Regions from separate parts of the Sulfobacillus sp. hq2 genome, predicted to be linked through region 3. Evidence: riboswitches for the same ligand, from Rfam matches in the RefSeq annotation. Region 3 holds a riboswitch; each other region holds the start of a gene.
What was found. Region 3 has a riboswitch for cyclic di-GMP ahead of CO251_RS09655 (IPT/TIG domain-containing protein). Riboswitches for the same ligand answer to the same signal wherever they lie in the genome.

Region 1 (2,318 bases), on a different contig from region 3:
CGAGCATCTCGACCGAACACGCGGCGCTAATAAAGCCGTTAAACAAGAGGTCAGGAAGTCCACTCCAGCGAAACTGCTGCGCAAACACAGCAGCTAAACAAATTAAGGTTTCGGCAATGATGAAAACGGCCCGCGGAATCGATAGACAAGGATAATGGATGAGCAACAGTTTCATAATGCCACTTGTCGCCAGCGTAATGCTGCCTAGGGAAACCAATTGGCTTGTAGAATTCACATGCATCGCCTCCTTCACAACTGGTATAACTGAGGCGTGGGGTGATGAGGAAGGGGGAGATCGAGGTGATTTTGTCATAGCCCCCCGGGGGATTAAAGAATATGCCAACATCCCCCGCGGACTAGCTTTCTTTGGAATCGTCCAACCCCAGTTTCTGGCGGATATGTTGCACGTGGGTTTTCACTGTACTTCTCTCAATATGCAACTGGTCCCCGATCTCTCGCTGACTCAACCCCGACTGCAAAAGACCATAGACTTCACGTTCTCGACTTGTCAGACTCCCCAAGGCATCGTGAACTTCCACGACAGACGCGCGATGCCGAAGCGTTGCCGCAGCGGACAGAACAAGAAAATTGACAATCAACCAAAAGGCCATATGACTAACGGCTAGACTCGTCAAAGGACGGGACGGAAAAGGCCATAACGTCAAAACCGCAATACTGCAGTAGGTTACCGCAATCCAGTAGCCTACACCATTGTAGTAGGCGATGAGTTCAATGCCAATGAGAGGCAAGAGGGCGGGAGCATTCGATGCCAGCGTAATCGAAAATTCCGTAAGGACCACGAGACCTAAGACCAAATCAAAAACTGTTGTAATAACCGCCAATAAAATAACGGAACTCGCGTGGTGCCGATGCAACAACCATGCCAAAATGTCGGCAGCCGAGACAACAAAAGCAGACAGCCACGCATGGGGAAGGCTCTTTCCGGGAAACGCCATGATATTCCACCACAAAAAGATGGACACAATCCCGCGTAATGCTAAGCCCCGTGAAAAAATCCAATAGAAATCCCCGGGCGGAAACTCCACTGACGAAGAAGATCCTCCTGGATGCATATGCGGCAGCACGGCTGTCATGGCCCCCTTTCAACGGGACGGTAGACCCTGTGGCTTTGCGAACCGAGTTTTCACTCGGGGTGCCTTTATCTATTCCGTTTCATCGTTAAGATGCATCAAATCATGTGCCTGTCCTAGGTCTCAAGGCCATTGAGCCTATCTTACGCTCGGAAGAAAATCTTAAGGAAAATTATACCTTCTGATAATTTTTTGGTCAATTAAGAATATGCGGACGGATGATTCCTTATTCCTCAGACTTCTACCACGTCGAAGTTTAAGACAACGTGGATCAAAAAAAGCCTCCGCGCCCGAACCGGAGGCAAAAACCTGTCTTGTTAGCGACTCGGAACAACCGCCGTGTCATCCAAATACTGGTCGACCCACTGCTTGGTATAACTCAGAGCTTCTCGGCAAGGTTCCCCAAGGGAGCCGGGCCACACATGTGGCAATCCTGGAATACGGTGATAGTCCCACCGCTCTGGCCACTTGCTGACGCCCGTCGCCAATAAGAAAAATTCTTCAGCCCAATTGGCCCGTATCTCGCTATCATTGTCGCTATGGATCAAGAGCACCGCCCGCGATCCAATGCGCGGCACCTTATAACTCACATCCCAATCGAGGAGTGCCTTTTTCACCTCATCTGCGGGCCATCCATAATGGGGATGTTTATCTTTCAAGTAATCTAAATTGGGCGTGCTGGAAATGGACACGACACATTGGATCGGCGCGGTCCGGTTATCTGCCGCCGCCCAAAGGCCTACCAACCCGCCCAGACCCCGTCCAATAATAGCAAAGCGCCGACCTGGTGGACTGTCCGCCAATTTCTGCGCAATGTATTGCCGAGCCCGTTGCATCGTGGCCAAATAGCCTCCAAAAAACAAATCGCGGTAAAAATCTGGACCTTGTGTTCCTAGCGAGATGTATTCCCAGTCAGCTCCGGGACGAATCGCCGCAAGATCTCGCAACCCTTGTTCCGGATGATGATCAGGAAAATCCCCAATAACGAGAATCTCTTCACATTTAGCCTCAGTCATCGTGCCGTTCCCCCTTCTCAGTCGTCGCCATATCCGTACGCAGAGGGACAAAGAACTGGCAGACACCTCGCTCTCCATCGGCCAAATGAATCACCGGCGCATCGAGATGATGCGCAAACGCCCGTGCTTCCGCATCGCAGACGGACTGCGTTCCACGCCAATAAGGAAAGGGGCATCGCTGCATAGTAATCCACCAGCCATTCGGGGTCTT
Region 2 (2,318 bases), on a different contig from region 3:
CATCATCAGTCGTGGAACAGATGTCAGCGTAATAGGCTACACTGGCCCCATAATTGGTGACTTGTCCATTAACCATTCCGCAGACCGCACCATTGTAAGCGCTAATGGCACTGAGAATATTCGTGTAATCTTCTGCTGTAGTGGAATACTTATCGGAAAATAGAAAGTCGATCCCGTGGTCAATGGCCATCAGCGGGTTATCTTGGTAATGTGCATTCATGGCGGACTGACACTCGGAACAATTATCGTCACAATTGCAGTCGCAATCGTCTTGCCATGTCGCTAAATACGGTGCACTAATCACGTTCACTCCTTGACAGGTATCGGCCGCACTCGATTCCATCGTGATCATGGCCAAAATCAGTCGCGGATTCAAATTGTACTTGATTCCGATGAAGTTCGCATAAATCGTCAAGCGCGGGAACGCGTCGTTCATCGTACTACTGTCAATACAAGGGCGATTTGTTGATAAACTCGCGGGTGAGCATGCATTGTCGATCTGATCTTGTCCAATCCCGATATATCCGTTTCCCGACCACCCGTATTGACTCGATGCAAAGGCCATGTTAATCTCCTCCTTTCCTGGTCTTAATTGGTGCACGACACACCATTGTATGAGCATGGTGTAATCGACGTCGACGGTGTCGTGCCCGCTAGGGCTGCCTGAATTTGAGCTAACGACAATTCCAATGAATCTAAGGCGGTTGTTCCACACCCGTCGATGGGTCCTAAAGCGGCATTGTTATACCACGCTTGGACGTTACAGAAGTTCAAATAACTAGAATCTGCACCCATCATATTATCCAAAGCCGGTGCGCCCACGGCGATTACGGGCTTGCTGCTGTTGGTCCAGGCTGTCGCAACATTTAAATCACCGGTCACGTTTCCCGCTGGGATACCTTCAAGCATGGCAATCCAAAACGCTGCGGAAAGATCTGTTGCGTCAGCTCCATAGAGATACAGTTCAGACGGGGTTGCAGTTAATGTAGCCATCGAAATCATCCTTTCTGAAATTGAACGTGTTTCGGTTGCTTCTGGCGAAATACAGATCGTATGATCCGGTTTCAAAAAACTGAAATCATCCTCTGAGAGGATGATTTGAGCATACGCGCTGAATCTGATTCTTGGCCGATAATAACCTGAAACGTATCAGGAATTAACCTGATACGAATCTGATACGAACCTTCATGAAGACCATGCGGAAGGCGGGAGGGGATCGAATTCCACCACGACTGGCGTGACTTGTAATAGGTAGCCCGCTTCCCGCCGCGTCACGAGGAGCCGAGGGTGACGGGGATCGGACTCAATGGCCTGACGAATGCGGTGAATCTGGGGAAATAAATCGGCGGGCGTACGAATATCTTCAGGCCATCCGACACGCAGGAGCAGAGAATCGGGAAGAATTTGATGTGGATGGTCCAAACAGCACGCCAAAATCCGATAGGTCCGTATCGGCAATGGCACAAAGTGATGCGCACGCCATATCCCTTGTTGTTGAGGGTCGACGATAATCCGCTCACGCAATTGCAGGCCCCTGATCATCCTCGCATCTCCTTCGGGAGGGCACTCCACCGACGATCCGAGAGCGATGATCGTGAGGGGCGGTCAGGCTATCTGGTCCCGACGGTTCAGGACGGAAGACCCTATGACTTTGCGACGCCGGCTTCCGCACGGGTGTGCCCTGTTAAATGTTGGTAATGATATAACGCTGATGGGGACGGACAAGTTACGCCAGCACGGTGAGAGTGACCAAAGCCGAAAAGCACGAACTGCGACCATGAAAACACACCCCGTTTGCTGAGTGATCAACACGGTCGGGTGCTTCAACACACCGTCGATGATATCGCCATTTCAACAGAACCTCGATGGACGAACAACTGGCAAGGGAAACCTATTTCAATCACGGAATACGGATACCCCGCAACAAGACATAAGTTCCGGCCGATTGGCAGGGACTGCTATTTGGTGAAGAACCGATCATCGGGAATTATTTCCGGTGATCGCATTCTTGATTTATGAAACGGCACGTCTTGTCCTAAAGTTACGCATCGCGGCAACATGTGGAAATTTTTCGTGGTGTGACAACGGCTCGTTCGTAGTGGAGTTCTTTACGAAGTAACATAGGGTTCCCTCCGGTGCAAGGGGGCGTATGATCCAATCTGAGCCTCATTCTAGTACACAGCCCCCTTAATAGCCATTATTACCCAATTATAGCGTGGGGAATCCGCATTTTGTTGGCGGCACCCCATGCAGTACAATTTGGCCTGCTGTGGCTCGCTCATCCAGAGTGGACTTTACCGTCAGACCAATATTATTGG
Region 3 (2,318 bases):
AGGACCCGGTGCTGAACCAAAATTTGGCCGAGTTTTCCACCGCGCCGTGCCTGTTCTGCCAACGCGCTGTCAACATCGCGCGAGGAAATGAGCCCTAAACGTCTCGCGGTTTCTCCGAAATAAGATGATGGCCGCACATCATGGTGTTCACCCAAGACGCGTCGGTACGCGTGAGCAATGCTCCGCGCACTCGCACGGTAAAGTTTTACCGGCACGACAATACGTCCTAATAAAGCTCGTGCGTCATCACTTAAGGGAAACACCGCAGCCACACAGACCCTGCCCGAATCAAACCGAAAGGCTAGCAATCCAGCCTTTTGCGCACTGGCCGCATCTAACATCAGTGCTGCACTCGGGTCAACGGGGTCATGGATTTGTCCCTGAGAATTCCTTGTGGGAAAGAGGTCGATGCTCTCGATGGCCTCTTGAGGCATCGCGGGCGCGGAATCTACAAAATGACTTGGACCGACTATCATGAGATATTTCCTTTCTGGGAATTCTCGACTGGCTGAGGCGGATGCAAAACGGGTTTCCTTTTGTGATTCTGCTGGGAGGACAAGGAGGCATAAACAATAATCATTCCCCCAAAGAGCACAAGCGGAAGAATATCAATAGTCCAAAACATCAACAACATGGCCACGAGAAATATTGCTACGCTACCTGCAGTCCAAACACTGCGTCTCAAAGTCTTCATCGTCCACCTCATCCTCTCGCCATCCTAAAGCGTTAATCACATCGTAGATGGTTTCCTGTGCTCATTGTAAAGAATAGGGTCTCGCGATACCGTACCAGCTAGCGTCTCAGACTGCGTCTTACAATCCCATCGTTACCGGCGCAAACTGGTAAATATTTTGCGGTTTTGACCTGTTAAAATCTTGAACATTCTTTGCATCTAGGATTACTATGAGATTAGAAAAACTTGGAAGAACCAAGTCAAGCATTGAAACGGCCGATAAGGGCAAACCTGATTGAAAAACAGGGACGCAAAACTAAAGGGGCTTCTTACCATTACGGTAAATGCCAGCCAGTTGCCGAAACGGGACATTGGATTTGAGACCGTCCCGCTTTCCGGGAGGTCTCGTTTCATGTCGGAGGACATGAAAGGAAGAAAATCCAATGACGCCGATGGTTAAATTGATGGCGCTTAGTGCGCTGGCGCTCCCATTAACTTTTCTTTCCGTGAACCATTCCGTTTCCACGGTGGCAAGTAACGCGGTTCTTGCTGCGCCCCCCCTTACCACCTCGATAAGCCGCAATGATTTCGGCATTGACGTGTTTTCCTATGATAGTCAGTTAAATCTCCCCTCCACCATACCAACCCTGCAAACACTGGGCATGGGAATGCAGCAATTTCCTAACGACAACCAGTGGAGTTGGGTCAGCAATACATTTCGCAACGGGGGGACCGGTGCGGTGTCACTTAATGACTGGTCCCATATCTTACAGGCTACGGATAATAGCGGCTTATTTATCTTTAATTATGATGAGAACCCAACGTTCACCGGCGGAGGAGATGCCCAAGACGCTACTCTTCTCACGCAATATATCGTGAGTCATCATCTTCCCATTTCCGCTATTGTCATTGGTAGCGAGGAATATGGTCCCTGGGATTTTGCCGCCAACATGAATACCTCGCACTCTGCCGCCTATTATGCGCAAAGCGCGGCCCAGATTGCCCAAGCGATCCATGCGGTTGACCCCGAAATGAAAGTCGGCATTTCTTTCTCTTTAGGAATGGGCTCGTATAGCCGCAACTGGAATCAAACGGTATTACGCACTGATGCTCCCTATATCAATTTTGTCAGCATCCATGACTATCCCCTTGCATCAAACCTCTCGAACACCGAATTGCTCACGCAAATTCCCCAATACATCTCCCAAGCCATGAATTACGTGCACGAGGAGATTGCGGCTAATGTGCCCCTCTCTTTAGCTGGGCATATCCAAACATGGGTGACCGAATACAATCCGTGTGGGGAACCGGGCCCACAATCCATCAGCCCAGTTTATGGAGCTGCGATGGTAGAGAGTGCGATGCTGTGGCGTGCGGAAGGCGCCTCTAAACTTTTCGTTTGGAGCTATGATGGGCAGGCCCATGTGGCAACACCGTCTTGGCCCGTGGCGACCAATGCTAACGCGCCATTTGGTCTCTTCGCCCTTGCTGGAGATGGACAGTCTCCTGAACTCCCAGCCAATACTTTATACCCCTCTGGTCAAGCCCTGTCCCAGCTAATGAACGCTATTGGCCAAGGGGGCGTTTTAAGCACATGGACCAACAGTTCCTTCGTTGTCGGAGCGATTAAGAGCAATGTGGGCCA

Region 1: linked by a shared signal. The riboswitch ahead of CO251_RS01760 (LuxR C-terminal-related transcriptional regulator) and the one ahead of CO251_RS09655 (IPT/TIG domain-containing protein) in region 3 are both predicted to bind cyclic di-GMP.
Region 2: linked by a shared signal. The riboswitch ahead of CO251_RS11105 (winged helix-turn-helix domain-containing protein) and the one ahead of CO251_RS09655 (IPT/TIG domain-containing protein) in region 3 are both predicted to bind cyclic di-GMP.

Annotation. Positions count from the first base shown of each region.
Region 1 is NZ_NWUL01000014.1:6,725-9,042, forward strand. Features, by position in the region: gene CO251_RS01755 (hypothetical protein) at 1-235, opposite strand, end outside; gene CO251_RS01760 (LuxR C-terminal-related transcriptional regulator) at 357-1,046, opposite strand; cyclic di-GMP riboswitch class I at 1,075-1,168, opposite strand; gene CO251_RS01765 (S9 family peptidase) at 1,409-2,107, opposite strand; gene CO251_RS01770 (HTH domain-containing protein) at 2,100-2,318, opposite strand, start outside.
Region 2 is NZ_NWUL01000035.1:13,247-15,564, forward strand. Features, by position in the region: gene CO251_RS11095 (hypothetical protein) at 1-565, opposite strand, end outside; gene CO251_RS11100 (hypothetical protein) at 589-993, opposite strand; gene CO251_RS11105 (winged helix-turn-helix domain-containing protein) at 1,186-1,542, opposite strand; cyclic di-GMP riboswitch class I at 1,598-1,691, opposite strand; gene CO251_RS11110 (hypothetical protein) at 2,232-2,318, shown strand, end outside.
Region 3 is NZ_NWUL01000034.1:7,558-9,875, reverse strand. Features, by position in the region: gene CO251_RS09665 (glycosyltransferase family 2 protein) at 1-476, opposite strand, end outside; gene CO251_RS09660 (hypothetical protein) at 473-694, opposite strand; cyclic di-GMP riboswitch class I at 948-1,036, shown strand; gene CO251_RS09655 (IPT/TIG domain-containing protein) at 1,117-2,318, shown strand, end outside.